DNA from 3 places in the Mesorhizobium sp. M7A.F.Ce.TU.012.03.2.1 genome. Region 1 is predicted to be linked to each of the others. Evidence: predicted binding sites of a transcription regulator. Region 1 holds the regulator's gene; each other region holds the start of a gene.
What was found. The regulator LexA, encoded in region 1, represses DNA repair genes until DNA is damaged. The targets are predictions, from matches to a motif close to TGTTCNNNNTGTGTTCNG.
Positions count from the first base shown of each region.

Region 1 (10,145 bases):
GAAGTGCACGACGAGACCGAGACGCAGCGCGCGCTAAAACTGTCGTCGCGGCTGATCGGCATCAACAACCGCAATCTGCGCACATTCGAGACCAGCCTCGACACTTCCATGCGGCTGGCGACGATGGTTCCGGCCGACCGCTTGCTGGTCAGCGAGAGCGGTATTTTCTCGCATGACGACTGCCTCAGGCTGCAAAAGAGCGACATCGGCACTTTTCTTGTCGGCGAGAGCCTGATGCGGCAACAGGACGTCACCGCGGCGACGCGCCTGCTTCTGACAGGCAAGGCTTTGGCCGAGGCCATCTGACGATGGTATCGGGCCTTACCCATCTCGGCGCGCAGGGCGAGGCCAACATGGTCGACGTCGGCGACAAGGACGAAACAACGCGCACGGCGATCGCCGAAGGCTTTGTCGCGATGCAGCCCGAGACGCTGAAGATGATCCTCGCCGGCAACGCCAAGAAGGGCGATGTGCTCGGCACTGCGCGCATCGCCGGTATCATGGCGGCGAAGAAGACGCATGAACTGATCCCGCTCTGCCACCCGCTGCTTTTGACCAAGGTTTCCGTCGACATCGAGCCCGACCATGCTTTGCCGGGCCTGAAGGTCACCGCACTGGCGCGCGTCACCGGCAAGACGGGTGTCGAGATGGAAGCGCTGACGGCTGCCTCGGTCGCCTGCCTGACCATCTACGACATGGCCAAAGCAGTAGACCGCGCCATGGTCATCACCGGCATCCGCCTGGTCGAAAAGACCGGTGGCAAGTCGGGTGACTACAAGGCGAGCGCCTGATGGCGCTGGTTCCTATCGCGGAGGCGCTTGAACGCCTGCTTGATGGCGCGGCGCCTCTAGCCGGCGAAAGCGTTCCCCTGTTCGAGGCTGTGGATCGTGTTCTGGCGGAACCGGTCGTAGCACTTCGCACCCAGCCGCCTTTCAATGCTTCCGCCATGGACGGCTATGCAGCGCGCGCCGCCGACGTCACGTCGGTCCCATCCAGGCTGTCGGTGATCGGCATGGCGCCGGCTGGGCGTGGCTTCGACGGCACGGTCGGCCAGACGCAGGCCGTGCGCATCTTCACCGGCGCGCCGCTGCCCGAAGGCGCCGACACCATCGTCATCCAGGAGAATGTCCGCGATCTCGGCGGCGGCGAAATCGAAGTGACCGAGCCAACGGCGCAATGGCGCAATATCCGCCGCATCGGGCTCGATTTTTCAACAGGCGACATGCTGCTGGAAAAAGGCCGCTTGCTCGACCCGGCGGCACTGTCGCTGGCAGCATCGGCCAACCATCCTCGGGTCAGCGTGGTGAAACGGCCGCTGGTCGCCATCATCGCCACCGGCGACGAATTGCTGCCGCCGGGCAGCGATCTCGGCCCGGACCAGATCATCTCATCGAATGCCTATGGCGTCGCCGCCACCGCACACTCGGTCGGCGCCCGCGCGCTCGATCTCGGCATTGCCGCCGATCGCAAGGATGCTATCGCCGAACTGGTGCAAAAAGCGGTCGCGGCCGGTGCGGATGTCATTGTGACGCTTGGTGGCGCCTCGGTCGGCGATCACGACCTGATCCACGACGTGCTGACCGGCGAAGGCATGACGCTCGGCTTCTGGAAGATCGCCATGCGTCCTGGCAAGCCGCTGATGTTCGGCCGCCTCGGCGATATCAGGTGCATCGGCCTGCCCGGCAATCCGGTGGCAAGCCTGGTCTGCTCGCAATTGTTCCTGAAGCCGCTGCTGGCGCGGCTCGGCGGCCGCAATCATCGCCAGGACATTCGTCCGGCGCGGTTGGGTGCCGCCATGCCGGCCAATGATCTGCGCCAGGACTACGTCCGAGCCGTGGTCAGGGAAGATGACGGCGTGCTGGTGGCGACGCCGTTCGGTATCCAGGATTCCTCGATGCTGAGAATGCTGGCCGACGCCAACGGGCTGATCGTGCGGGCGCCGTTTGCCCCCGCAGCAGCTGCTGGCGAGGCCTGCAGCGTACTGATGCTGCGCTGAAGCAGAACAAGACAAACCATTAATAAAAAAATGGAAAATGATCTCGGCGCTAGCCCGATATCAAGGCGCGGCTCAGTGGGTGGGCCGGATCGGCAAGGCCGTCGACAATGCTGAAATGATGCCGGTCGGGCTCGACCACGGTGCTGGTTGCAGCACCGAGGCCCGTCCAGATGTTGGCAAGCAAGGCGTTCTGACGCAGGAACTCGGCGCGCTCGCCACCACCGGCCCAACAGGTGATGCGGACACCATCCATGGGCCGCAACAGTGCCGGGCTTTCCGCCAACGCCTCGGCCTCGTCGATGGCCAGAATCGCGTTCATCTCGGTGCGCATGATCGGACGCAGATCGTGGACACCCGAAATCGAAACGACATGGCGCACGCGCCGCGCCACATCGTCCGCCAGAGGCGTGGTTGTCGTCACCATCCGGCTGGCAAGATGGCCGCCGGCCGAATGTCCGGTCAGCATCAGCGGCCCGTCGACCATTGCCGCCGCCTTGCCGATCGCCACGCCGATCTCCTGGACGATGCCGGCGATGCGTAAGTCCGGGCACAGCGTGTAGGACGGCATCGCCACGGCAAAGCCGCTGCTGACCGCACCATTGGCGAGATGCGACCAGAAACTCTTGTCGAACGCCTTCCAGTAACCGCCATGGATGAACACCACCAACCCTTTGGGCGTGGCGCTGGGGAGGAAGAGATCGAGCCGATTGCGTCGCCCATCGCCATAGGTGATGTCGAGCCGTGCCCGGCCCTGCGCCGAGAGTGCGTCACGAAACGCTTGCGCAGGCTCCACCCACGCGGCCGGCCATCGGTCGCTGCCGGCGATATTCGCACCGTTGGCATAGGCATCATCCCAATCGTCGATGTGACGTTCGAACATCTGCGCCCTTCCCCAAAAACGGCATCGCTGTTCCGCTAGCAATGGCCACCGCCACGCCATGCGTCAATGCTCTAGGGCAAAAACATTTTAGGCTTGAAACAAATTTCGACTGGTGCGATCCTGCCCGCACGAACAGCCGACAATGGGAGGTCTGCTGTGCTGCCCGAAGCCTGCAAATGGTCACCCCGTTCGGGTGGCGTCGAGCAAGGCGCGACTTGCGGCACGAAGCCTCCTCAAAAAAAGCAGGACCTTCAGATCACTGGTCAGGCGCCTCGCGCACTGGCCGTCCAGCAGACAGGAGAGCGGCGACATGCTTGGGCCTTCAGCGCATATCGACACGTTCACGCGCGATCACCTGCCGCCGCCGGAGCAATGGCCTGAAATCCTGCTCGACGGCTTCGACTATCCCGAACGCCTCAACGCCGGTGTCGAACTGACCGACAGGCTGGTCGAGAAAGGCCTGGGCGACCACACCGCGCTGATCGGCAATGGCCGCCGCCGCACCTACAAGGAACTGTCCGACTGGACGAACAGGCTGGCCCACGCGCTGGTCGAGAATTATGGGGTCGAGCCGGGCAACCGGGTGCTGATCCGTTCGGCCAACAACCCCGCAATGGTCGCCTGCTGGCTGGCCGCCACCAAGGTTGGCGCCGTGGTCGTCAACACCATGCCGATGCTGCGCGCCGGCGAACTCGCCAAGATCGTCGACAAAGCGGAAATCACCGTCGCGCTCTGCGACACCAGGCTGATGGACGAGATGACCGCCTGCGCCAAGGACAGCGCATTCCTCAAGCAGGTCATCGGTTTCGACGGCACCGCCAACCATGATGCTGAACTCGATCGTGCCGCTCTCGACAAGCCGGTGACGTTCACCGCAGTCGACACCGGCCGCGACGATGTTGCCCTGCTCGGCTTCACCTCGGGCACAACAGGCGTTCCGAAGGCGACGATGCATTTCCACCGCGACCTGCTGATCATCGCCGACGCCTACGCCCGCGAAATCCTGGAGGTGACGCCGGACGACATCTTCGTCGGCTCGCCGCCGCTGGCCTTCACCTTCGGCCTTGGCGGACTCGCCATCTTCCCGCTGCGCTTCGGTGCGGCGGCGACGCTGCTGGAGCAGGCGACGCCACCCAACATGATCCACATCATCGAGACCTACAAAGCGACGATCTCTTTCACCGCGCCGACTGCCTACCGCGCCATGCTGAAGGCCATGGATGAAGGAGCGGACCTGTCATCGCTGCGCGTCGCCGTTTCGGCCGGCGAAACCTTGCCTGCTCCCGTTTTCGAAGAGTGGACACAAAAGACCGGAAAGCCGATCCTCGACGGCATCGGAGCCACCGAGATGCTGCACATCTTCATCTCCAACCGTTTTGACGACATGAAGCCCGCGTCGACCGGAAAGCCGGTGGGCGGCTACGAGGCGCGCGTCGTCGATGACGAGATGCGCGAGGTGCCACGCGGCGCGACCGGCAGGCTTGCGGTGCGCGGACCGACCGGCTGCCGCTACATGGCCGATGACAGGCAGAAGGAATACGTGCGCGACGGCTGGAACCTCACCGGCGATACCTTCACGCAGGACGAGGAAGGCTTCTTCCATTTCGCCGCACGCTCCGACGACATGATCGTCAGCGCCGGCTACAACATCGCCGGTCCCGAGGTCGAGGCGGCGCTGCTGGCGCACCCGGACGTCGCCGAATGCGCTGTCATTGGCGCCGAGGACGCCGAGCGCGGCCAGATCGTCGAGGCGCATGTCGTGCTGGTGCAGGGCGTCGCGCCCGACGCCCTCACCACCAAGCGCCTGCAGGACCATGTCAAGGCAATGATCGCGCCCTATAAATATCCGCGATCGGTAAAATTCATCGCCGCCCTGCCCAAGACCCAGACCGGCAAGATCCAGCGCTTCCGGCTGCGCACGGAGAAAATCGATTGAGCGAGCCATACGATCCGGCGTCCGAAGGCGCCCAGATGTCGTTCAAGGAGCGCATGTCCTACAGCGACTACCTGCACCTGGAGAAAGTGCTGGAGGCCCAAACGCCGCTGTCATCGGCGCATGACGAGATGCTGTTCATCATCCAGCATCAGACCTCCGAACTCTGGATGAAGCTCGCTCTGCACGAGATCGGCGCCGCGATCCGTTCCATCCGCGCCGACCGGCTCGAGCCGAGCTTCAAGATGCTGTCGCGCGTTGCGCGGATCTTCGAGCAGCTGAACAATGCCTGGGATGTGCTGCGGACGATGACGCCGAGCGAATACACCGAGTTCCGCGACGCGCTCGGCCAGTCCTCGGGTTTCCAGTCCTGGCAGTATCGCGCCATCGAGTTCATGGCCGGCAACCGCAACCTGGCCATGCTCGGGCCGCACAAGCACCGGCCCGACCTGAGCGGAAAGCTGGAAGCGATCCTGACCGAACCATCGCTCTACGACGAAGCGCTGCTGCTGCTTGCGCGCAACGGATTCGACATCGGTGCCGATGCCAAGCGCACGGGCTGGCGTGAGACGCGAACCGAGAATGAAGAGGTGCTGGTCGCCTGGCAAACCATTTACCGCGATCCGCAGCGCTACTGGATGTTCTACGAACTGGCAGAGAAGCTGGTCGACTTCGAGGATTATTTCCGCCGCTGGCGCTTCAACCACGTCACCACGGTTGAGCGCATCATCGGTCTGAAACGCGGCACCGGCGGCACGTCGGGTGCTTCGTATCTGAAGAAGATGCTCGAGGTGGTGCTGTTCCCGGAACTGTGGACGGTCCGCACCCGGCTCTGACATCGTCGAAATGAAAACAGCGACGCGCGGCGGCGGAACACCCTTCGCGAACAACCGGGGACTGACTGACCATGAGTGGATTTCCTGATCTCGCCGCAGTCGAAGCGATGGATGCCACAGATCCGCTGCGGGCCATGCGCGACCGTTTCATTCTGCCGGAGGGGGTGATCTATCTCGACGGCAATTCACTGGGGGCAGCGTCTCATGCCGTTTTCGGCGAGCTGCAGCAGGCGGCAACCCAGGAATGGGCCCAGGACCTCATCCGAGCCTGGAATACGGCCGGATGGTTCGAGATGCCGATCGAACTCGGCGATCAACTCGGACGCCTGATTGGAGCCGCGGCCGGCCAGACCGTCGTCTGCGACACGACGTCGACCAACATCTACAAGGTGCTGCATGCGGCGCTGGAGATGCGGCCGGGCCGGTCGGTCATCGTCGCCGAGGGTGACAGTTTCCCCACCGACCTGTACATCGCCGAAGGGGTGGCCTCGACACGGGACGGCGTCCTGCTGCGCCTCGCGGGCGTCGACGCGCCCACCATCGAAGAGCTGATCGACGAAAACGTCGCGGTGGTGCTGGTCAACCACGTCAACTACAAATCGGGTGAACTGCGCGACATGGCGGCGCTGACGCGCAAGGCTCATGCGGCCGGAGCGCTGATCGTCTGGGATCTATGCCACACCGCCGGCGCCCTGCCCGTCGAGCTCGATCAGGCAAATGCCGATTTCGCCATCGGCTGCACTTACAAGTACCTCAACGGCGGTCCGGGCGCACCGGCCTTCATCTATGCCGCGCAGCGCCATCACGGCGATATCAGCCAGCCGCTCAGCGGCTGGTGGGGCCATGCGCGGCCCTTTGCCTTCGAACGGGGGTATGTTGCCGGCACCGGTATCCGCCGCTTTCTGTGCGGCACCCAGCCGGTCCTGTCGATGCGGGCGCTCAAAGGCGCGCTTGTCATCTGGAACGACGTCGACATGGCGGCATTGCGAAAAAAGAGCGTCGCGCTGACGGAACTGTTCATCCAGCTCGTCGAAGCAAAGTGCGGCGCCTATGGCCTCACGCTGGAGACCACCCGCGACGCGACCAGGCGCGGCAGCCAGGTGTCGTTCCTTCACGATCACGGCTATCAAATCATGCGGGCGCTGATCGAGCGCGGCGTCATCGGTGATTTTCGCGCGCCATCGACCATCCGTTTCGGCTTCACGCCGCTCTATGTCGGCTACAAGGATGTGTGGCTGGCGGTTGAGGTGCTGGAGGATATTCTGCGCACGGGCGCATGGAAGGACCAGCGTTTCGCCGTCAAGGAAGCCGTTACCTGACGCAACGATCTCCGCGATTTGCCGTCGCCGCCCTCACTGCCCGGCGGATGACGGAGGGCTGAATTCCAGCCACAAATGCCAACAGACGTTGGCGTTTTGGCTCCGTTTCGTTCACGGCAAACGAACGTCCCGAAGATTGATAGCGTCCCTTGTGGAGGTCGATCGGCAGATGATGCCAAGCCTTGGGTCGAGGATGAGCCACAGGTCATTAACCATAATGATTTCAATGTGAGCAGGCGCATTGCCGTGGTTGGCGCCTGTCGATCGCGACCCGCTGGCAAGCCCAAATAATTTCAGCAGCCTTAACAAATTCATTAAACTTTAAACGGTTGCAGAACACAACTGGAACAGATAGTGTTTGTTCTGGGTTTGTTTTTCGATTCTGGTTTCAGGTAATCTGGGGGCCGCCATGCTGACACGCAAGCAACATGAACTGCTGATGTTCATCCATGAACGCCTGAAGGAGAGCGGCATTCCGCCATCCTTCGACGAGATGAAGGAGGCGCTCGACCTTGCCTCCAAATCCGGGATTCATCGGCTGATCACCGCACTTGAGGAGCGCGGCTTTATTCGCCGGTTGCCCAACCGGGCACGCGCGCTGGAAGTGCTGCGATTGCCGGACTCGATCGCGCCCGGCCTCAACGCGGCAAAGAAGTTTTCGCCAAGCGTCATCCAGGGCAGTCTCGGTCAGGGTGGTGCCCTTGGCCGGCAGATCAAGCCGGCGCCTTCGCGGATGCCCTCGCCCGGCAATGATGACGATGCGGTCTCCGCCGTGTCGATCCCGGTCATGGGCCGTATCGCCGCCGGTGTGCCGATCGATGCCATCCAGCATCAGACGCATTCGATCTCGGTGCCGCCGGACATGATCATGGGCGGTGCCCACTATGCGCTGGAGGTCAAGGGCGACTCGATGATCGAGGCCGGTATCTTCGACGGCGACACCGTCATCATCCGCAATGCCGACACGGCGAACCCCGGCGAGATCATCGTGGCGCTGGTCGATGAAGAGGAAGCGACGCTGAAGCGGTTCCGCCGCAAGGGCGCTTCGATTGCTCTCGAAGCCGCCAATCCAGCCTATGAAACCCGTATTTTCGGGCCGGACAGGGTCAAGGTGCAAGGCAAGCTCGTTGGCCTGATCCGCCGCTACTGAGGCGGCTGCGTTTCAGCCACTGGCTTCTCGGGTCTCTTGAAGGGTGGCAGCCCCCTCGCCTCGCGCGAGAATTTGCGTTGCGCATGCCAGGGCCGGTATGGGCTGTCCACGGCGAAGCTGATCGTCGCCGGCGTGGTCGCCGATTGGCGATCGAAGAAGATCGCGGCACTGCCTTTGCGAGCCAGTTGCCGCTTGGTGATGACGAGAACCAGCGGGTTGTGACAGGCGTCATACGCGGTGGCGTCATTGATGACGATCAGCTCGGCGAAACCGCAGGCTTTCCAGGTGTCCTTGCGGTCCTCGACATAGGCAATGATCGCACCGGACGTGTGCCTGGCCACGCAGACGCCTGAGGTGCAATAGAACGGCGATCCCGGCGGTAGCTCAACGGCATCCGCGACGTCGAATTGCCCGTCGCCCTTGTCGAACACCTCCGGCACGACGATGGTTTCGGATATTAGTGCGCGTTTCCAGTTGTCGACGGTGAATTCGTTCGGCCGAGCGCGGCTGACGGCGAGTTCGCCACCGCCGATCGGCAAGGCAACCAGTCGGGCGTCCTCCGAGATCAGCACATCCGGCGTGCGCGTATCCGAGACGGTCAGCAAGCCTGCCAGCGCGAATGGCAGAGCAGCGAGCCGCAGCCAAGTTGTCGCCATTGTCGCGATGACCAGGGCAATTGTCACCAGCAGGACAGATTGCTGCGAAATCAGCCCAACCGCATCGACAGGCGAACGTTCGGAGATCCAACCCGATATGGCGATCATCACCGTCAGACCCTTGCCCATCAGGTAGAGGGCCGGCCAATCCAATCCGAAAGGCATCAGCAGCGCGCTTGCGACAGCCAGGAACATGACGACGGTGACGATCGGCATAACCGCCAGATTGGCGAACAGGCTGAGCGGCGACACACGCTGAAAATGCCAGATGGCAAACAGCGTCGTGGCGCTGCCGGCGATGATGGAGGTCATGGCAAGGCCGGTTGCCGCGAGCACGAACTTTCGCGTCAGGAAACCGGGCATGGATCGCTTTGGGGGCGGCGGTCTTGCTTTTCCCGCGCGGTGAACGGCCCAGCCGGCATAGGCGCCGACCAGAGCCGCGGTCGCGGCGAACGACATCTGAAAACTCGGGCCGACCACCTCATGCGGCGACACCACGATGACGGCGATCGCCGAGATCGCCAGATTGCGCATGGTGAGTGCTGCTCGATCGAACAGCACGGCAATCAGCATCACCGCCAGCATGATGAAGCTGCGCTCGGCGGCAACGACGACTCCAGAGATGATGAGATAGGCCGCGATCGAGAACAGTGCGGCGACGGCGGCATACTTCTTGACCGGGCGACGCGCGGAAAAGTCGGGAAACAACGCGAAGGCGCCGCGCAGCAAGCCCATGATGGTGCCTGCGACCAGCGCCATGTGCAGTCCCGAAATCGAGATGATGTGGTAGATGCCGGTACGTCGCATCGCCTCATTGATGTCATCGGGAATGCCGGCGCGCACGCCGACGATCAGCGCCGCGGCGATCTCGCCTTCGGCGCCGCCGACGCTCGCCCTGATATGGTCGGCGATGGCCTCGCGGGCATTTTCCACGCTAGAGGAAATTCGGGCCGGCAGCGACATGTCGCCACCATCGCTGACGACAAGCTTGGGGTTGCCGAGAAAGAACCCGCTGCCGCCGATGCCGGCAAAATAGCTGTCGAAGGAGAAATCATAGCTGTCCGGCCGCACCGGCCCGGTCGGCGGCAAAAGCTTGGCATATCCAGTGATGAGGGAGCCTGCGGTCACGTCAGCCGGGATCTTGCGTGCCGAAAGCCGCACCCGTTCCGGCGCATAGCGCAGTTTCGGTCTTGCGGTCGATGTCACGTCGATGGTCAGCCGGATACGGCCAGTTTCCATCCGGTCGAGCGAGACGACGCGGCCGGTCACCTGCGTCGAGATTTCCGAGCCCAACATTTGTGTGCCCGCACGCCACGTCTCGACCTTGGCAGCAAGCAGTCCTAGGGCGCACAAAAGCGCCGCCATGAAACACAGA
Region 1 is NZ_CP034779.1:5,066,858-5,077,002, forward strand. Features, by position in the region: gene trpC (indole-3-glycerol phosphate synthase TrpC) at 1-306, shown strand, start outside; gene moaC (cyclic pyranopterin monophosphate synthase MoaC) at 309-791, shown strand; gene glp (gephyrin-like molybdotransferase Glp) at 791-1,996, shown strand; gene EJ079_RS25110 (alpha/beta hydrolase) at 2,046-2,876, opposite strand; gene EJ079_RS25115 (AMP-binding protein) at 3,187-4,812, shown strand; gene kynA (tryptophan 2,3-dioxygenase) at 4,809-5,645, shown strand; gene kynU (kynureninase) at 5,717-6,964, shown strand; gene lexA (transcriptional repressor LexA) at 7,374-8,114, shown strand; gene EJ079_RS25135 (ComEC/Rec2 family competence protein) at 8,108-10,145, opposite strand, start outside.

Region 2 (10,145 bases), 750 kb from region 1:
TCAGATGGTCCGACAATCCCATCGGGCTGTGCTGGGCCTTCCTCAACGGCGCGCTGTTTGTCGGCTACATCGTGCTCGGCCACCGCGTTGCCGCGTCTGGCGTAGGCGCCGGCATCGCCGGCCTGGGTGCTGCCATGGCGATCGCCTTCATCGTCGTGCTGCCGATCGGCCTCACCGATGCGCTGCCGGCCTTTTTCTCACTGCCGCTGCTGTTCGCCGCCATCGGCGTCGGCATCTGTTCCTCTGTCATTCCCTACATCTGCGACCAGCTCGCCATGTCGCGGCTGCCACGCGCCAGCTTCGCGCTGATGCTGTCGCTGCTGCCCGTCACCGCGACGCTGATCGGCGTCGTCGTGCTGCGCCAGATTCCAAGTTTTACCGATTGCCTCGGCATTGCGCTGGTGGTCGCCGGCGTCGCCTTCCACAAGCCGGCGAACACGGATTAGACGAACGCCCTATGCCAGTTTCTGCTTGAGGAAGGCGATCGTTCTGCCCCAGGCGAGGTCCGCTGCCTTCTTGTCGTAGCGCGCTGCCGACGTGTCGTTGTTGAAGGCATGGTTGGCGCCTTCATAGACATAGACCGTGTATTCGACATGCGCCGCGTCGAGTTCCTTCTTGAAGGCGTCGATGCCGGCATTGATGCGCTCGTCCAGTCCGCCATAGTGCAACAGCAAGGCCGCCTTGATCTTGGATACATCGGCGGCCTTCGGCTGCATGCCGTAATAGGCAACGCCGGCACTGAGATCGGGCGCGTTGATGGCCAGCATGTTGACCGTGCCGCCACCCCAGCAGAAGCCGATGGCGCCGACCTTGCCGTTGCCGTCCTTGTCGCTCTTGAGGAAAGCGACGGTCGCGACACCGTTGGCGATGGTCTGCGCCGGATCGAGCTTGGCGAACATGTCGCGCGCCTTGTCTTCATCGGTTGGCGTTCCGCCGAGCGGCGACAGGAAATCCGGCGCCAGCGCCACGAACCCCTCCAGCGCCACGCGTCGCGTCACATCGCGGATATGCGGGTTGAGCCCCCTGTTCTCATGCACGACGATCACCGTCCCAAGCTTGCCCGCCTTGTCCGCCGGCTTGACCAGGTAGCCCTTCATCTCGCCGCTGCTGCCGGGATAGCTGATGTCCTCGCCCTTCACCCGCGGATCGTTGTCGGCGACAACAGCCGCTTGCGCCGAATTTGCCGCCAGAAGCGGCGCGATCGCGGCGGCCGCCGCACCCGATCCGGCAAGCCGGGTCAACTGCTCCATGAACCGGCGGCGATCGAGCGTCAGATGCGTATATTCGTCATAGGCGTCGATCATCGCCTGGGTGATGGCGGGCTTGGCGTCGGGTTTCGTCATGGATGGGGTCCTCTGCTTCGGGCTTTAGTTCCCAGCTACATAGGGACCAAGCCGGCATGATCCAGTCGAGCACTCATCGCGGCCGCCGATTGCCTCAGGGCGCAGGGCGCCGGCCGCGCCCGAGCAGTAAAGCCGGCGCCATGCGCGGCCATGTCATCACTTTTTGGTCATTGGCGATAAATCCTGCTGGCGCTGCCACAATCGTGAGGGAAGGTGGCTATCGACCAGTATCTGGCCGTGTGCCCACACGTCAGACCCAGAAGGAAGCGATGACCATGACCATGCCTTCCCCGATCCTCGCCAGCGCGCTCGTCCTTGCGGCGACCGCCGCTTTGGCCCTGTGCTCGATGGTTCTGAACGCAGGCAGACGATCGTTGATCAGGGTCCGCACTGAGCGGAACCGCAACACGAAAACCCAGGGCTGAGTGACGCCATGAACGTCCAGGATATCGTCAACACCGTCTCGCAGAAGGCGGGCCTCGACCAGGTGACGACGCAGAAAGTCGTCGGCACCATTTTCTCGGTGCTCGAACACGAGGCGGAGGGCACAAGCGCCTCGGCGTTCTTCGCCAGGATCCCCGGCGCCGACGACCTCGCCCATCAATATGACGTCATGGCCGCCGCTCCGGCCGGCGGTGGCGGTTTTCTGTCGTCGCTGCAGGGCGCGCTTGGCGGCGTTCTCGGCGAGAAGGCCGGCGCGCTGATCAACGGCGTCGCCGCACTCAAGGCATCCGGGCTCGACATGGCGCAGATCCAGAAGGCCGGCGCGACGCTGATCCAGCAGGCCGAAGCCGCCGCCGGCCCCGACCTGACCAACAAGGTGCTCGGCTCGGTGCCCAGCCTGAAGGGCCATCTGGGGATTGGCTGATCGACAATCGGGCCGATCGGAAGGTTTGCCGCCCCTCATCGCCCAGTCGGGCACGTTTCCCCGTCACTATGCGGGGGAAAGATACCGGCACAGATGATGGTCGGCGCGACCTCTGAGAGATCGCGCCCCCCTGCGCCCCTACTTCGGCAGCGCGTAGGCCATCACATAGTCCCCAGGCTTGGTGCCGACCGAACCGTGGCCACCGGCGACGATGACCACGAACTGGCGGCCGTCGGCGACCGTATAGGTCATCGGCGTCGATTGCCCGCCGGCCGGCAGCCGCGCCTGCCACAGCTGCTTGCCCGACGTCAGGTCGTAGGCGCGCAGATAGTCGTCGACCGCGGCCCCGAGGAAGGCGACGCCACCGGCGGTGATCATCGGCCCGCCGATGCCGGGCACGCCGACCTTCAGCGGCAGCGGCAGCGGCGTCATGTCGTAGACGGTGCCGTTGCGGTGCTTGTAGGCGATCTTGCCGGTCCTGAGATCGGCGCCGGCGACATAGCCCCAGGGCGGCGCCTGGCAAGGAATGCCGAGCGGCGACAGGAACGGCCCCATCACCACCGCATAGGGCGCACCCTCGTTGCGGTTCAGCCCCTGCTCGCTGCCGCGCCCTTCGTCCGGCGGCGGCACCTGATCGCGCGGAATGAGCTCCGACTTGAACGCCAGATAGGTCGGCATGCCGAACAGCACCTGCCGGACCGGGTCGACGGCAATGCCGCCCCAGTTGAAGGTGCCGAAATTGCCGGGATAGATCAGCGAGCCCTGGACGGAAGGCGGCGTATAGCGCCCCTCATAGCGCAGGCCCTGGAATTCGATCCGGCAGGCCAACTGGTCGAACATGGTTAGGCCCCACATGTCGGCGCCGGTGAGCGGCTTCGGCATGAAGGTAAGGTCGGAGACCGGCTGCGTTGGCGATGTGTGGTCACCTTCGATCGCGCCGCCGGGCGCCGGCACTTCGTTGACCGCAATGACCGGCTCGCCGGTGCGGCGGTCGAGCACATAGAGGTCGCCCTGCTTGGTCGGCCCGACCAGCGCCGGCACCACCGTGCCGTCGGGTTTGGTGATGTCGATCAGGCTCGGCTGCGCCGGCACGTCCATGTCCCAGAGATCGTGGTGCACGGTCTGCCGCACCCAGCGCACCTGCCCGGTGTTGAGGTCGAGCGCGGTGATCGACGACGAGAACTTCTCGACATTGGCACTGCGCCCGGCGCCGAGCTGGTCCGGCGTCTGGTTGCCGAGCGGCACGTAGAGCAGGCCGAGCTTCTCGTCGGCGCTCGGCGTCGACCACATGTTGGGCGAGTTGGCGGTATAGGTCTGGCCGGCCGGCAGCGGCGTCGTCTGGTCCGGATTGCCGGAATCCCAGTTCCACACCAGCGCGCCGGTGGCGGCGTCGTAGGCGCGGATGACGCCGGACGGCTCCTGCGTCGAATAATTGTCGTTGACCGCGCCGCCGACAATGATCTTGCCGCCTGAGATCAGCGGTGCCGAGGTCGAGTAATAATAGCCCGACTTCGGATAGGGCATGTTGGTCAGAAGGTTCAGCGTGCCGCCCTCGGCAAAAGCCGGGCAGATCTGCCCGTTGGCGGCATCGAGCGCGATCAGCCGCGCGTCCGAGGTCGGCAGGTAGACGCGGGTCGCACAGGGCTGCCCGGCGGCGCCGGCGGCATCGGCGTAATAGGCCACGCCGCGGCAGGTCTGGTGCTGGCGGTCCTTGTCGAGCTTGACCTTGGGATCGAAGCGCCATTTCTCCTTGCCGCTCGCGGCATCGATTGCGATGGCGAAATTATGCGGCGTGCAGATGTAGAGCGTGTCGCCGATCTTCAGCGGCGTCACCTGATAGGTGGTCTCGCCGACATCGTCGGGACCCTTCACGTCGCCGGTCTGGTAGGTCCAGGCGGGCTGCAGCTTGGCGACATTGTCCGGTGTGATCTGGTCGAGCGGCGAATAGCGCTGGCCGAACTGCGTGCGGCCGTAATAGTGCCATTCGCCGGCCGGCACATCATTGCCGAGATTGGCGTTGGCGACCACCTTGTCGGTGCCGAGTTCGCCGGCAATATCCTTCGGATCCGAAGTCATCGAATAACCGGCGACGGCTAATGATGCCAGCACGGCAAGGATCAGCGGCGCGCGTGCGTCAGGACCGACAAGACCCCGCCTCGCCCACGGCATCAGCAGCCACAAAGCGAGAAGCACGATGATGCCGCCGCGAGGCCCGAGTTCCCACCAGTCGAAGCCGGTTTCCCAGACCGCCCAGGCCAACGTGCCGAGCACGATCACCGCGTAGAGCCACAAAGCAGTCGACCTGCGCCGGTAAAGCAGCCAGGCGGCGATCAGGAAGGCAAGGCCAGCAACGACATAGTACCAGCTGCCGCCCAGCATCGCCAGGCGGATACCGCCGCCGCCGAGTGCCAGGCCGATGAGGAAAAGAATGAGGGAGGTGATGGTGACAGCCAAGATGATACTCCTTCGACTGTTGCGCTTTGCGGCGCTGCCATGGCAACCCGGCATTGCGTCGCTGCCCGAAGCACAACTTTCTCCCGACGGTCCCGCCTGTCAAGCATGGGCCTCAAGCGCAGGCGGTAATGGTCCATCGCCATTGGGATAACATCGACCGCACTGGGAGCGTGGGCAGCAATCGGGCACTTTAGCGGAACAAAACGTAGACAGTTCTGGTCTTTCCCCACCGAATCACTACATTCGGGGCAATGTCCGGCTTTTCCGAAGACATGCCCTTTTTCGACGAACCCAATGCGCGGCCCACGGCCCCGTCGGGCATCGCCGCGCGCGCCATGGCTGCCCGCAGCGGTCAAAACAACGCACCCGACTACCTGAAGGGCCTCAACCCGGAGCAGCGGCTAGCTGTTGAAACCACCGAAGGTCCGGTTCTGGTGCTGGCCGGAGCGGGCACCGGCAAGACCCGCGTGCTCACCACCCGCATCGCCCACATCCTCGCCACCGGCAAGGCGTTCCCGTCGCAGATCCTCGCGGTGACCTTCACCAACAAGGCCGCGCGCGAGATGAAGATCCGCATTGGCGTGCTGATCGGCGAAGGCAATGTCGAGGGCATGCCATGGCTCGGCACCTTCCACTCGATCGGCGTGAAGCTGCTTCGCAGACATGCCGAACTCGCCGGTTTGCGCTCCGACTTCACCATCCTCGACACCGACGACGTCGTGCGGCTGATCAAGCAGTTGATCCAAGCCGAAGGTCTGGACGACAAGCGCTGGCCGGCCAAGCAGTTCGCCCAGATGATCGACGGCTGGAAGAACAAGGGGCAAGGCCCGGCCGACATCGCCGAGGGCGACGCCCGCGCCTTCGCCAACGGCAAGGGCCGCGAACTCTACAAGGCCTATCAGGAGCGGCTGAAGACGCTGAACGCCTGCGATTTCGGCGACCTGCTGTGCCACCCGATCCGCATCTTCCGCGCCAATCCGGACGTGCTGAAGGAATACCACAGGCGCTTCAAATACATCCTCGTCGACGAGTATCAGGACACCAATACCGCGCAGTACATGTGGCTGCGCCTCCTGGCGCAGCGGCCTCAAGGCAAGCCGATCTCCCCCCTTGAGGGGGAGATGTCCGGCAGGACAGAGGGGGGCGCCTCGCGCCGACAGGCTGGAGGGACAGCGCCCCCCTCTGTCGCCTCCGGCGACATCTCCCCCTCTAGGGGGGAGATTGGGCGCTCTTCGGCCGAAACCCGCGCCACCGTAAACATCTGCTGCGTCGGCGACGACGATCAGTCGATCTATGGCTGGCGCGGTGCCGAGATCGACAACATCCTGCGCTTCGACAAGGATTTTCCCGGCGCCACCATCATCCGGCTGGAGCGCAACTACCGCTCGACCGCGCACATCCTTGGCGCTGCCTCCCACCTCATCGCCCACAATGAGGGCCGCTTCGGCAAGACGCTGTTCACGGACCGCAACGATCCCGAAGACGGCAAGGTGCATGTCCACGCCGCCTGGGATTCCGAGGAAGAAGCGCGCGCCGTCGGCGAGACCATCGAGACCTACCAGCGGCAAAAGCACAATCTCAACGACATGGCGATCCTGGTCCGCGCTTCCTTCCAGATGCGCGAATTCGAGGACCGTTTCGTCACGCTCGGCCTCAATTACCGCGTCATCGGCGGCCCGCGCTTCTACGAGCGCATGGAGATCCGCGATGCGCTGGCCTTCTTCCGCGTCGTCGCGCAAGGCGCCGATGACCTTGCCTTCGAGCGCATCGTCAATGTACCCAAGCGCGGCCTGGGTGAAGCCACCATCCGCCAGATCCACGACACCGCGCGTGCGCTGCGCATCCCGATGCTGGAAGCCGCCGCCAAGCTCGCCGAAAGCGACGAGCTGAAGCCGAAGCCGCGCGCTGCCTTGCGCGAGGTGGCGGCCAATTTCGAACGCTGGCAAAAGGCCCTGGAAACCACGCCGCATACCGAACTCGCCGAGACCATTCTCGAAGAGAGCGGCTACACCGACATGTGGAAGAACGACCGCTCGGTCGAAGCGCCCGGCCGGCTGGAGAACCTGAAAGAACTGATCCGCTCGATGGAGGAGTATGAGTCGCTGCGCTCCTTCCTCGAACATGTCGCACTGGTCATGGATGCCGAGCAGAACGCCGGGCTCGACGCCGTCTCGATCATGACGCTGCATTCGGCTAAGGGCCTCGAATTCGAGACCGTCTTCCTGCCCGGCTGGGAGGAAGGCCTGTTCCCGCATCAGCGCGCGCTCGATGAAGGCGGCCGCTCCGGGCTGGAGGAAGAGCGCCGCCTTGCCTATGTCGGCCTGACCCGCGCCAAGAAGAACCTGCATCTGTGGTTCGTCTCCAACCGCCGCATCCACGGCCTGTGGCAGTCGACCATTCCGTCGCGCTTCCTCGACGAACTACCGGAAGCCCATGTCGAGGTCGCCGAAAGCGGCAACTCCTACGGTGGCTACGGCAATTCCTATGGCGGCGGTTCCTTTGCCTCCGGCCGTGGCGGCCAGGGCGCGGGACGGCAAAACCCCTATGGCGCCTCGCGCTTCGACAATGTCGGCGCCGACAGCGAAAAATCCGGCGCCTTCTCCAACACCTATGCGACGCCGGGCTGGCAGCGCGCGCAGGCCAACCGCACCGAGGCGACCGACCGCAATTGGGGCTCGCGCTCCGGCCATCAGGTCGAGCGCATCGGCTATGGCGAGACGGACAGCGGCTACGGCGCCGGCCGCACCTCGGTCAAGGGCCGCACCATCGACGGCGAACTGGTCGCCAAATCCGTCTCCGACATGCCATCGCCCTTCAATGTCGGCGATCGGGTGTTCCACCAGAAATTCGGCAACGGCAACATATCCAACATCGAAGGCAACAAGCTGACCATCGACTTTGACAAGGCCGGCCAAAAACGCGTGCTGGACGGGTTTGTAACCGGGGCAACAAAATAGGCCAAAGAAGGTCGGGGACACATGTCAGTTGAGGAAGATCTAACAAAAATATTTAAAGCAAAGGCGGCCGGTCCATTCCTGTTTGTTGGATCAGGATTTTCCAGAAGATATCTAGGGCTCGAAGATTGGTCTGGGTTGCTACGGCGTTTCTGTCGTGGATCCCAGCCGTTTGAATTCTATCTGGCATCGGCAGATGGAAATTTGCCATTAGCGGCCAAGTTAATTGCGGAACAGTTCAATGATTTTTGGTGGACCTCTGATGAATTAAAGAGAGCGTCTCGAAGAATAAAACGAAGGCGAAGGGGATAACATCCGCGCTGAGGATCGAAATTGCTAATTACCTACTAAAATTGGATCAGAACATAGCAAAGAAGTCAGAATATCAAAAAGAGGTTGAGCTCCTATCTTCTTTGAACGTTGATGGGATTATAACAACTAATTGGGATCCATTTCTTGAACAGGTATTTCCAGATTATAAAATATACGTCGGACAGGAGGAGCTTTTATTCTCAAACCCGCAAGAAATTGGAGAAATATACAAAATCCACGGATGCGCATCGCGCCCCGAATCTCTCACTCTAACCTCCGACGACTACCACGATTTTAACAATAAAAACGCCTATCTCGCCGCTAAATTGATCACGATATTCGTCGAGCATCCTGTGGTATTTATTGGATACTCAATATCCGACCAGAATATCAGCATGATGCTTAGGTCAATTTCATTGTGCATCGGAAAGGAAAACGTGGAGAAACTTAGAAAGAATCTGATATTTGTGCAAAGGCCCGCCGATAAGGAGGGTGACGGTATATCTGATACCTATATTTCAATTGATGGCGTGCAAATCCCGCTCGTTCTTGTTAAGACGAATGATTTTTCTCAAATTTACCGATCTCTTGAGGCCACAAAGAGGAAGATACCAGCTAGAGTTCTCAGATATTGCAAGGAGCAACTTTATGAATTGGTAAAGTCGGCAGAACCAGAAAAGAAGATTTGTGTCGTAGACATTGATGAGATCGACAGGAAAGAGGACGTCGAATTCTTGGTAGGCGTGGGTGTTGTATCGCAACAACTGGCTCCTATTTCGGGCGTAGGTTATGCCGGTATCGACGCCAGAGATCTGATCGCTGATCTGATTTTCGAAAATCGAGGGTATGACCCGCAACAGGTCCTCGACCAATCGATAAAGACGGCAGGACGCAATACGAAAAACGTCCCTGTTTTCAAATACTTGCGCGCATCCGGAATTGCGAACAAGGATGATTACACAAAGATGGGGAACAATCTGGATAAATGGGTGAACCGGCCAGCCAAAGACTTTAGGCTAGGGATGTATGCCAAACCCTTTCTTTCGAAATACAAAGACTGCAAAATTGATGAAATTATAGGGAGATGCACGCCGGAGAACGCGACGATATACATCCCGTTCCTAAAACCGGACGAGATCGACTTGGGCTGCCTAAGTGATTTTCTTAGAGAAAATTTCGAAAAGACTGACTATCTGAAGTCAAATTACGCGAGCTATTTTCGTAAATTGGCGTCTTTCTATGATAGGTTGAAATGGGGGTTTTGAGGCCTCCCTACGGTCATTCCTAGCTAGGCGGCCACGATTCGCTCCTTCTGGCGAGTACTCGCTTCGGCCAGTTGATGACGGCTAGTCGAAATGTCCTGCCGCTTACCGATACCGCGCCTGGTTCCATTTATGCCCCAGCAGCGACAGGATGATGATCAGCCCGTTGAAGAACTGCACGTAGAAGCCGCTCAATCCTGCCGCGACGACGCCGGTCTGGATGAACGACACGGTGACCGCGCCGATGGCGCCGCCGACTACGGTGCCGATGCCGCCCCAGGTCGGCGTGCCGCCGACGAAAACCGAGGCCAGCACCGGCAGGAGATAGCCGTCGCCAGCCGTCGGCCACCAGGTGAAGTTGATCATCACCGAGAAGGTGCCGGCGAGCGCCGCACCGATGCCGACGAAGACGAACACTTTCACCCGCACGCGCTTGACGTCGATGCCCATCTGCTGGGCGCTGTCGGGGTTGTCGCCGACCACCCTCACCTGCGCGCCGAAGCGATGCCTGTTGTAGAGCATCGCCGACAGCACGACGAAGCCGATGGCCCAGAAGATCTGCACCGGAATGCCCAGGAGCTGGCTTGAGAAGATCGTGTAGGCCCAGCTGTCGCTGAGGCTGGTCAGCGCCATCGACTTGCCCTCGTTGATGATCTGGATCAGGCCGCGCAGCAGGAAATTCATGCCGAGTGTGGCGATCAGCGACGACAGCCCGCCATAGACGACCAGCGAGCCCACCAGGAAGCCGAGCAGCATGCCGGTGACGAGTGCCGCGGCGATGCCGAGGAACGGATCGTAGCCGGCCTGCACGACCAGCGCGAAGACCCATGAGGCAAAGCCCATCGTTGCCGGAAATGACAGATCGATCTCGCCGCAGGTGACGACGAAGACCAGCGGCACCACCACGAACAGCGCCACCGGCAGCGTCGTCAGCACCGAGCGGTAGAGATAC
Region 2 is NZ_CP034779.1:4,312,341-4,322,485, reverse strand. Features, by position in the region: gene EJ079_RS21075 (DMT family transporter) at 1-446, shown strand, start outside; gene EJ079_RS21070 (dienelactone hydrolase family protein) at 456-1,343, opposite strand; gene EJ079_RS21065 (hypothetical protein) at 1,613-1,768, shown strand; gene EJ079_RS21060 (hypothetical protein) at 1,777-2,211, shown strand; gene EJ079_RS21055 (glucose/quinate/shikimate family membrane-bound PQQ-dependent dehydrogenase) at 2,350-4,665, opposite strand; gene EJ079_RS21050 (UvrD-helicase domain-containing protein) at 4,917-7,622, shown strand; gene EJ079_RS21045 (SIR2 family protein) at 7,973-9,196, shown strand; gene EJ079_RS21040 (ABC transporter permease) at 9,299-10,145, opposite strand, start outside.
Region 2: EJ079_RS21050 (UvrD-helicase domain-containing protein) is a predicted target of LexA. The motif match lies at 4,860-4,877, and genes of this name have one in related genera.

Region 3 (10,145 bases), 1.1 Mb from region 1:
TGGGACGGCGAGAACACCGGCCTTGCCGCCGGCGATCCGCTGCCGTCGGATGTGATGCCCGGTATCACCAAACCCCCAGCCGTGCCGATCCCGCCTGTCGCCAGCGATGCCGTCGAATGGAAGGTCGAGGGCGAAGGCCCGCGGTTCGGCGGCCGGTCCAGGCATCTGACCTATGCGGCTTTGGGACGACCAGACTATCATGTCGGCATGCTGATCGAGGCGCCGGCCCCCGGCATGCGCCTGGCGCCCAGGCACTACCACATGCTCGAAGAGGAGCACGCGCTGATCCTGGAAGGGCAGGTGACGCTGCTGCTTGGCGAGGAGCGTCACGAGATGAAGGCCGGCGATTATGTCTGCTTTCCCGCCGGCCTGGCGGTCGGGCATTCCTTCCTCAACAGCGGTACGGAACCGTGCCGCTATCTGATGATCGGCGAGAAAAATCCCAACGAGGTCTGCGTCTATCCCGATTCCAACAAGATGGCGGTCGACGCCTTGCGCCGGCGCGACGGCATTTTCGACATGGGAGCGGTGAGGCGGTACTGGGACGGCGAGGCATAGAACTGGCGTTTCGCTATCCAATAGCCGCGCTCTAAACGCAGGAAACCGTTCGGAGATGACCGTTATTGCTACTGTACCTGGGTGACGCTAGTCTGGTTCGGGCACTCCAACCGGGGAGTTGGCGGGGAATGCTCCTGCCATTCTTGCGACGGCCTTCACCCTATCACCGTCGCCGCCTTGGCAGGCTGAGATGGGTGGCCTTGTTTGCGCCGTTCATTCTGTTGTCGGGCTATATCATCTATGGCTTCATCGGCATTCGGTTTGATACATCTCTCTCGGTGCTGAGGCACCTTGCGGCATTCCCGAACTGCACTGCCGCCCGTGCCGTTGGCCTCGCCTCTGCGCATAGGGGCGAACCTGGCTATTGGCCGACTCACGATGCCGACCATGACGGCATAGCCTGCGAGCCCTGGCACGGGACAAGCTCTAGTGGCATCCGGGTCCATCGCTACTCGCGTACCGGCCCATAGCCTTGCCCTGGCCTCAAAGCTCCTTCTCCGCCAGCTCCCTGAATTCGTCGGGCACGGAGCGCGCGGCCTCCAGTGCCACCGTGCCGTAGCCCACCGCCTGTTTGCCAAAGCGTTCGCGGATCTTGTCGATGGCGCGGTCGGCGTCGAAGCGTGCCAGGCCTTTTCGGGTGCCCGGCCGGCGTTTCTCGTCGGCGAGGCCGAGCGGCAGTTCGAGCTGCAGCTCGAAGCTTTCCTCAAGATACGACACCGAGATCGCCAGCAGCGAGATCGTTCTTTCGTGGGGGTTGTCGGCGAGGACGCCGCGCACCAGATCGCCGGCGATCTCGGCCAGCATCGCGGTCGCCGAGATCGGCTGGTCAAGCGTGATCGAGCGCGTGACGGCGCTGAGATCGGCAAAGCGCACGCGTACCGTCACCGTGCGGCCGGGCCGCGCCTTGGCGCGCAGCCGGCTGGCGACACGGTCGGCCAGATGCAGCAGAGTGGGCACGATGATCCGCGCTACGGCGGGTTTTTGGCCCAGCGCCGATTGGGCGCCGGCCGAATGCGCGCGGCTATGCGTTTCGAGCTTTCGCGGGTCGCGGTTCCATGACAAGGCGGCGAGCTTTTCGCCGGCGGCGGGACCGAGCAGCCGTGTCAGCGCGCCGCTGTGCGTCCTGGCCAGCTGGCCGATGGTCTCGACGCCGATTTCCGCCAGCCTCGCCCTGGTCGCCGGGCCGACGCCCCACATCAGCCCGACCGGCAGGTCGTGCAGGAAAGCGAGCTCGCTGCCGGGGTCGACCACCACCAGCCCATCCGGTTTGGCCACCTGCGAGGCGATCTTGGCCAGATGCTTGGTGCGTGCTACGCCGATCGAGATCGGCAGGCCGAGTTCGGCCCGCACGCGGCGGCGGATGGTCGTTGCGATCTCCTGCGGCGAGCCGAACAGATGCGTGCAGCCGGCGACGTCGGCAAACGCCTCGTCGATGGAGATGCGCTCGACCACCGGGGTAAAATCGTCGAGCACCTTGATCGCCGCGTCGCCCAGCCGCTGGTAGTGGCTGAAATTGCCGCCGACGAAGATCAGCTGCGGGCACAGCTCACGCGCCTTGCGCCCCGGCATGCCGCCGCGCACGCCGAAGGCGCGGGCCTCATAGGAAGCGGCGAGCACGACACCGCCGCCCACCGCGATCGGCTTGCCGCGCAGCGACGGATCGAGCAACTGCTCGACCGAGGCGTAGAAAGCGTCGAGATCGGCATGCAGGATGGTGGCTGTCGTTTCCATCGACCGCACATCCGCAGTTGCTGATAGATTGGAACAAATAAAGAACAAAGGTGGATCGTTGTCAAGCAAGCTGTGGAAAGCTCCCCCTTCTCCGCTTGTGGGAGAAGGTGTCGCCGAAGGCGACGGATGAGGGGTGTTCCAGGGAACGCCAGCGTCTCACTCCGCTGGAACACCCCTCATCCGTCTCGGCGCTGCGCGCCGATCCACCTTCTCCCACAGGGGGAGAAGGGAAACAGCGCAACGCCTAGACAATATGCTCCGATCGCAGCGCCGCTTTCATCTTTTCCAGCGCCGCTTCGCCGCCTGCCGCCAATTCGCCGGCAATCCTGGCCAGCTTATCGTCGGCCTTGCGGTGCTTGCTGCCCCAGGCGCCGAGCGTCGCCAGCACCGGCAAGAGGTCGATGCCTGCTTCGGTCAGCCGGTAGACCGTTTTCAAGCCATGCGTCGGGTCGTCGCTTCTGGTGAGGATGCCTTCCTCCTGAAGCGTTTGCAGCCGCTCGGCCAGCGTGCGCGAGGAGATGCCTTCGTCGGATTGCAGGAATTCGCGAAAGTGCCTTTTGCCGGCGAAGGCCATGTCGCGGATGATGAGCAGCGTCCAGCGGTCGCCGATCAGTTCGAGCGACAGGTTGATCGGACAGCCGGATTTTTCGCGCGTCGACATCTACGGTTCCATTTTTAAATCACTTTACTATTGACATCGTTTTGGCCTTGCGTCAACGGTTGCAAATGTAAACTGTTTTGCGTTGGCCGTGGGGAGAATGACGGTGAAAAAGCTGGTCCTGCAGATGCAGATGTCGGTCGACGGCTTTGTCGGCGCCAATGAGGACCATCCCTGGCAGCTCTGGGAATGGGGCGACGACAGCGCCTGGGACGACGCGCTGAAGCAGGACTTCAACGCTGTCTTCGCAGGCGTCGATACCATCCTGCTCAGCCGCAAAATGGCACAGGAGGGCTACCTCACCCATTGGGACACTGCGGCGAAGAAGTTTCCGCACGATCCGTTCTACGCCTTTGCGCAGCGCATCGTCGACGCCCGCAAGGTGGTGCTCAGCGACAAGCTCGAGCAATCGGCCTGGGAGCCGGCTTGGGAGCGCACCAGTGTGGCCAGCGGCGACCTGCCGCGCGAGGTCAACGCGCTGAAGACGGGCGAGGGTGGCGACATTGCCGTGTTCGGCGGCGCCGGTTTCGCGTCAGCGCTGATCGCGGCCGGGCTGGTCGACGAGTTCCAGCTGTTCGTCAACCCGGCGGTGCTGGGGGCGGGCCGCCGGATTTTTGACCAGGGCGGTTTTAGGAACCTGCGGCTGCTCGGCTCGAAGGCCTATGCCTGCGGCATGGTGGTCAGCCGTTATGCACCGGCGGGGTGAAGGGAACCTCCATCTTCTCCCTGCTCACTTGGCATCGTGGAAAATAATCCCTACCGTGTGGCGCATGCCTGAGCGCAGCCGACTGACGCCATGGCGCAGGTTGACCCGGTAATTGCCTTTGGTGCCCTGCACCGGCCGGTTGTGGACGGCGAACACAACGGCGTCGCCCTGGCGCAGCGGCACCACTTCGACCCGGCTCTGCATGCGCGGCCGCTGCTCGGTCAGCGCGAACTCACCGCCGGTAAAATCCTGGCCCGGTTCGGAGAGCAGGATCGCCACCTGCAGCGGAAAGGCGAGGTCGCCATAGAGATCCTGGTGCAGGCCGTTGAAGTCGCCAGGCACATATTGCAGCAGCAGCGGCGTCGGCCGTGTCTGGCCGGCGGCATGGCACTGCTCGAGAAACGCGGCATGCGTCGCGGGATAACGCATGGCCTGCCCCATGCGCTCGTTCCACCGATTGGCGACCTCGGCCAGCCTGGGATAGAGCGCGCTGCGCAGGCCACCCAGGAGGTCGGGCAAGGGATAGCGGAAATAGCGGTACTCGCCCTTGCCGAAGCCGTGCCTGGCCATATGAATGTGGCTGCGGAAATGCTTCTCCTCGGGATAGAGGCCGGCGATCTGCCGGCATTCTTCGGGCGAGAGCAATTTCTCGATCACCGCGCAGCCGAAGCCGTCGAGTTCGGCAGCAAGGGCCGGCCAGTCGTAACCGGCGATGCGTGTCTGAGCAGCTTCGACCACCGATGCGGCAATTTTGGCATGGGCATTCATATCGTAGCCTCCTTGTCGAGCAGGGCGCGCTTGCGCCCGACGCCCCAGCGGTAGCCGGCCAGCGTGCCGTCGGCGCGGACAACACGGTGGCAGGGTATGCCCAGCGCAATCGCGTTGGCCGCACAGGCGGTCGCCACGGTGCGGGCGCCGTTCGGCTGGCCGAGACGCCGGGCGAGCGCGGTGTAGGTGATGGTGGCGCCGCACGGGATGCTGCGCAGCACGTCCCAAACACGCTGCTGGAATGGCGTGCCGTGGCGCAGGTCGAGCGGCAGGTCGAGGCCGACGCCAGGCATTTCGATGAAGCGCGCGATTGCGGCGAGATCGTCGCGCAGTGCGGCCTCGTCCTCGACCAGTACCTTGCCGGGGAAGCGGTTGGCGAGATCCTGCTCCAGTGTGTCAGCATCCGAGCCGATCAGGATGGCGCAGACGCCGATATCGCTGCGCGCCGCCAGGATTTTGCCGATGGGGGATTCGCCGATGGCATAGGCGATGGTGCCGAGGGCGGCGACGTTGCAGGCGGCCACCGGCATACCGGTTTGTATAAGGTTCATTGCCTTCACTCCTTTGTTTGCGGCTGAACCCTAGCCACGTGCCGGCCGTGTCTCACTCCGGTGCTTGCTTTCAAATTCAAATCTGCCTGAAGGCGCAAAGATAGGTGCTCTACGGCGCCCCCCTCTGTCCTGCCGGACATCTCCCCCACGGGTGGGGAGATTGGCTGTCATCACGGCCTTCTCCAATCTCCAACGTTGCAGGACGAGAGCCGGCGCCGGAACTGCCAATCTCCCTCCTTGTCGGGGAGATGTCCGGCAGGACAGAGGGGGGCGCCGTAGAGCGCTGATGGTGCTCATTCGACACGCGTGACCGACACCTCGCCGAGCACGAACACTTCACCGCTCAGCAGGCGCAGCTCGATGTCGCCGGTTGCGGTGTGGTTCCACTCAGCCTTACCCTCATCGACCAGCCCGCCGATGGCGGCCATGACCTGGGACTTCGCGCGGTTGCCGGCGGCGGTGGTGCGAGCTGTCCGATTGGTGACGCTGTCATGAGATCTTGCCATCGCGCGCATGCTTGGCCGTCATCTCCGCGCGGATCGGTAGGCGCTGTCAGATTCGCCGGCCTCACGCTCCAGCAGCGCGCGCTTGCGCTCCGCGCCCCAGGCATAGCCGGACAGGTCGCCGTCTTTCCGGATCACGCGATGGCAGGGAATGGCGACGGCAAGGTTGTTGGCGGCGCAGGCGGCGGCGATGGCACGGGTTGCCTTCGGCGCGCCGATGCGCTGCGCGATGTCGGCATAGGAAACCGTGCGGCCGACGGGGATGTCTTGTAAAGCCTGCCAGACACGCTGCTGGAAGGCGGTGCCGCGCACGTCGAGCGGCAAATCGAGACCGAGCGCCGGAACTTCGACGAAACCGACGACGCGAGCGACCAGCGCCTCGTAGTCGTGATCGCCGCCGATTAGCCGTGCCCTGGGGAAACGGTCCTGCAGGTCGCGCACCAGTGCGTCAGGATCGTCGCCGAGCAGGATCGAGGCGACGCCCTTTTGACTGGACGCGACCAGGATGGTGCCGAGCGAGGTCTCGCCGACGGCGAAGCGGATCTCTTCATCGGCGCCGCCGGCGCGATAGCGCGTCGGCGTCATGCCGAGCATGCCAGTGGATTTCTCGTAAAAACGTCCGCTTGAGTTGAAACCGGCATCGTAAATCGCCGTCGTCACGCTGGCGCCGTCTTCCAGGCCCTGGCGGACCCTGGCGGCGCGGTGCGCGGCGGCATAGTCCTTCAGTGTCAGCCCGGTGGCCGCCTTGAAGATACGATGGAAGTAACCGGTGCTGCGGCCGGCAGCATCAGCCAGTTCAGCCAGCGATGGTTCTTCCTCGCTCTGCTCGATCCTGCGGCAGGCAGCGGCGACCATCGCCGCGTTGCCGGCCTCGAGCGACGGGCCATCCGGGCGGCAGCGCCGGCACGGCCGAAAGCCGGTGGCCTTGGCCTGATCGAGCGTGTCGTGCAACTGCACATTTTTCGGATTGGCGCGCCGAGACGGGCAGGAAGGCCGGCAATAGACGCCGGTCGTCGCCACCGAATACCAGAATGCGCCGTCGGCCGACTTGTCGCGCGCGACGATTCGTGCCCAGCGCGGATCGTCGGCGATTTGCAGCGGCTCGGATTTCAGATTTTTCGCCAAGGTGATGAACATGGCCGGCATTGAAGCCGTCAAAAGCCGGTCTCGCCACCCGTTTCCTGCCAAGCGCCCTCGGCCCTGCTAAGCCGCGCGCTTGGGTTCCACCGCGAACGGGCTGAGGCCGAGCCAGGTCTGCATCTTCCTGCCGATGGCCTGGTCACCAGTCAGGGCAACCCTGGCGCCGGCCTTCTCGACGGTCAGCACTCCCATCCAGATCGCCGTAATCGTGTGCAGGTCGGTCGAGACGTAGAGGTCGACATCGAAGCCCGGATCGTACCAGCACAGATCGACCTCACCGTGCTTCTCGACGATCAGCCACCACGACCGTTTGGACGCCGGGAGATCCGGATACAGGAATTGTATCACCGTGCGCCCTTCAGGCAGCGGCGAGGGGTTTAGATTGCGCCGCATGTCCCACATCAGCAACGACGGATCGAGGTTCTTCAGCGACAGCCGGGACTCGACCCATTTCTGCCCCCAGAAGCCCATTGCCTCGACGACCGGGCGCAAATCCCGGCCGGCTTCCGTCAGCCGATATTCGAAGATTCCTTTTTCGCCCGGCACTTCCTTGCGCTCGACGATCCCGGCGATCTCAAGTTCCTTCAGCCGTTGCGACAGAAGGGTCGGCGACATTTTGGGAACGCCGCGGCGCAGGTCGTTGAAGCGGGTCGAGCCGGCCACCAGTTCACGCATCAGCACCATCGTCCAGCGGGTGCACAGCACCTCGGCGGCCATCGATAGCGGGCAGAATTGTTTGTATCCGTGCTGGCTCATGATTGGTGCCTCTCCCTCAAACCTGACCGAATATTAGGCCTTCCTGGATGAAGCGGCCAGTACGGAAACTGTACTGCCCCGGTACAGATCGCGGACTGGTTGGCGGGTGCCTTGCCATGCGAGCCCTTTGGCCGGTTGCACGGGATACCCCTGTGCACCGCAACCAGGAGACTACCATGACCGCCTACGTTATCGCAGACATCAAGATAAACGACGCGCAGTGGGTGCCGGCCTATGCCGCCTCGGTGCACGACCTCGTCCACAAACATGGCGGCAGATATCTGTCGCGCAGCGGCAATGTGAAGACCCTCGAAGGCAAGCCGCTCGATACCACGCTGATCGCGCTGATGGCGTTCCCGTCGGAAGCGGCGGCGCGCGCCTTCACCACCGACCCTGCCTACGCGCCCTTCGTGTCGGCCCGTCAGGGCGGCAGCGACAGCCGTTTCCAGATGATTGACAACACCGATCTGGCCGGAACGATCCCATATCTGCCGAAGGGATGATCCTTCCCGGTAGTCGCATCGATTTCGGGATATCCAAGCAACAACAGCCACAGCGCTTGCCTGCCGGGCCTCCGTATTTTCGGCGGCCGGCCAGCTTTGCTTTTTCAAGAAGAATGGAATGAAGATGACATCAAACTTTCGCAGCGGACTTCTTATGGCGGGGACCATGCTGGCAATCTGGACTACCCTTGCGCAGGCGCATCAGGAGCCGGCTGAAGCTGCCTCCGGCTCTAACCCGCTGGCCGACAAGGTGCGGGCTGCCAACAGCCGGTTCATCGACGTCAAGACAGCGGTATCAGAGGGCTATTCGCCTATTCCCTGTGCCAGCGGCATCACCGGCGGCGCCATGGGCATTCACTATGTCAACGGCCGGTATCTGAACGACGACAAGATCGACATCGCCCGTCCCGAAGCCGTGATGTACGAGCCGTTGGCCGATGGCGCGCTGAAGCTGGTGGCGGTCGAGTACATCACTTCGAAAGGACCGGCATCGTTGGACGGCCAGTTGTTCAACTTCAACAGCGCCCCCAACCGCTATGGGCTGGGTGAATTCTACGAACTGCATGTCTGGGCCTGGAAAGGCAACCCGACAGGTACGTTCGCCGACATGAACCCGAAAGTGTCATGCGAGCACGCAATGGCGCCGAGCCAGTAGGCAATGAGGCCAGGCGGCATTAACGCCGCCTGGCCCGAACGATCGTTTTGCCTGATCGGCTCAGGCGGCCTTGATCAGACCGAGCTGGGTGAGGGCGGCGACGCCGTCATCGAGGCCGATCTCCTCGACGATCCTGCCGTCGACCACCTTCAGCACCGTGGTGCCGGTGAAGCGCATGGTGCGGCTGGTGGCGGCCGGCAGCGAACCGGCGAGGAAGTCGCCGAAGGCCGGACCGGTATGCGTGCCGCCGCCCTCCCACTGGCCGACGACATAGTCGCCTTCGGCAATCAGGTCGGCGGTGGCCCAGAAGTTGAGGTCCGGGAAGGCGGCGCGGAAGCCGCTCATGAAGGCCTTGATGTCGTCGCGGCCGCGGCGCGGCTCGTGCAGCGAGTATTTCAGCAGCATGTCGGGTGCCGCGATGTCGTCGACGACGGACAGGTCGCAGCTTTCACCCCAGAAGTCGGTGAACCATCTGACGACGACGGCCTTGTTGTCTTCTTGCTTGGTCATTGGGAGGTCCTCTTGTCTGTGCAACGTGATCATCGGCGCCGCCGATGATCCGGGATCATCGGATTGGCGATGACCTGGAGCCATGACTAGGAACATCCGGCCGATGCGAAACTCCGGTTCTTGCCGGCCAATCGAAGAGCAGAGGCGGCAGGTGAGGAGCCAACAAAGCAGCCCGCCATCGCCGCGGTAACTGTTTCTTCTCTGGTTTTGCCGCAGATTGCCCTGCGGTGGAGCAGGCGAAGCAGACGATGGCGCGTCAGGGCAAGAAAAGTCGCAATGGAACGTTCTGGGCCAAGGCCCTGGAGCGCGCCCATCTTGGTGTCTGGGACTGGGATCTTGTAACCGGCGACTGCTTCTATTCCGCGACCTGGGCGCGGATGCTGGGCTACGATGAGAGCGAACTTGCCAACACCAGCGACCTGTGGCTGCAACTGACCCATCCCGACGACCGCGAGCGGGCGCTGGCCAGCGGCGACCGCCACATTGCCGGCCTGACCGACGCCATCGAGACCGAATTGCGGCTGAAGCACAAGCAGGGACACTGGGTGTGGGTGCTCGATCGCGGCGGCGCCGTCGAGCGCGACGCGATGGGAAAGCCGCTCAGGCTGATGGGTGTGCAGACCGACATCTCCAAGCAGAAGGCGGCCGAAGCCGAACTCGAGCAGGTCAATGTGCGCTTCCGCCTGGCGCTTGCCGCCAGCGGTACCGGCATCTGGCACCACGACCTCGCCACCGGCAAAAGCTATTGGGACGAACGCACCAGGGAGATTTTCGGGCTTGTCTCCGACACCGCCGAAGTCGAGCGCGACCACTGGTTCGGCTATCTGCATCCGGATGATAAGGAGGCCGCGTCGCGCGCGCATCTGGTGCCGCTCGAAACGGACAAGGTCACCGCCGTGCAATACCGCATCGTCCGGCGCGACGGAGAGGTCCGGCACATAGAATCCCTGCTGCGTTTCATCGCCGACCCGCAAATCCCGGACCGCCGGCTGGCGGGGCAGATCCTGGGCACGGTGCGCGACATCACCGAAGACAAGCAGCGCGAGCAGGAGCTTGCCTATGCGGCCCGCCATGACGCGCTCACCGGTCTCTTGAACCGCGCCGCG
Region 3 is NZ_CP034779.1:3,983,376-3,993,520, forward strand. Features, by position in the region: gene EJ079_RS19410 (cupin domain-containing protein) at 1-558, shown strand, start outside; gene EJ079_RS19415 (excalibur calcium-binding domain-containing protein) at 687-1,028, shown strand; gene dinB (DNA polymerase IV) at 1,042-2,289, opposite strand; gene EJ079_RS19430 (helix-turn-helix domain-containing protein) at 2,534-2,950, opposite strand; gene EJ079_RS19435 (dihydrofolate reductase family protein) at 3,054-3,653, shown strand; gene EJ079_RS19440 (2OG-Fe(II) oxygenase) at 3,678-4,421, opposite strand; gene EJ079_RS19445 (methylated-DNA--[protein]-cysteine S-methyltransferase) at 4,418-4,972, opposite strand; gene EJ079_RS19455 (hypothetical protein) at 5,266-5,478, opposite strand; gene ada (bifunctional DNA-binding transcriptional regulator/O6-methylguanine-DNA methyltransferase Ada) at 5,497-6,612, opposite strand; gene EJ079_RS19465 (helix-turn-helix domain-containing protein) at 6,679-7,371, opposite strand; gene EJ079_RS19470 (DUF1330 domain-containing protein) at 7,548-7,874, shown strand; gene EJ079_RS19475 (hypothetical protein) at 7,993-8,529, shown strand; gene EJ079_RS19480 (ester cyclase) at 8,590-9,039, opposite strand; gene EJ079_RS19485 (EAL domain-containing protein) at 9,288-10,145, shown strand, end outside.
Region 3: dinB (DNA polymerase IV) is a predicted target of LexA. The motif match lies at 2,319-2,336, and genes of this name have one in related genera.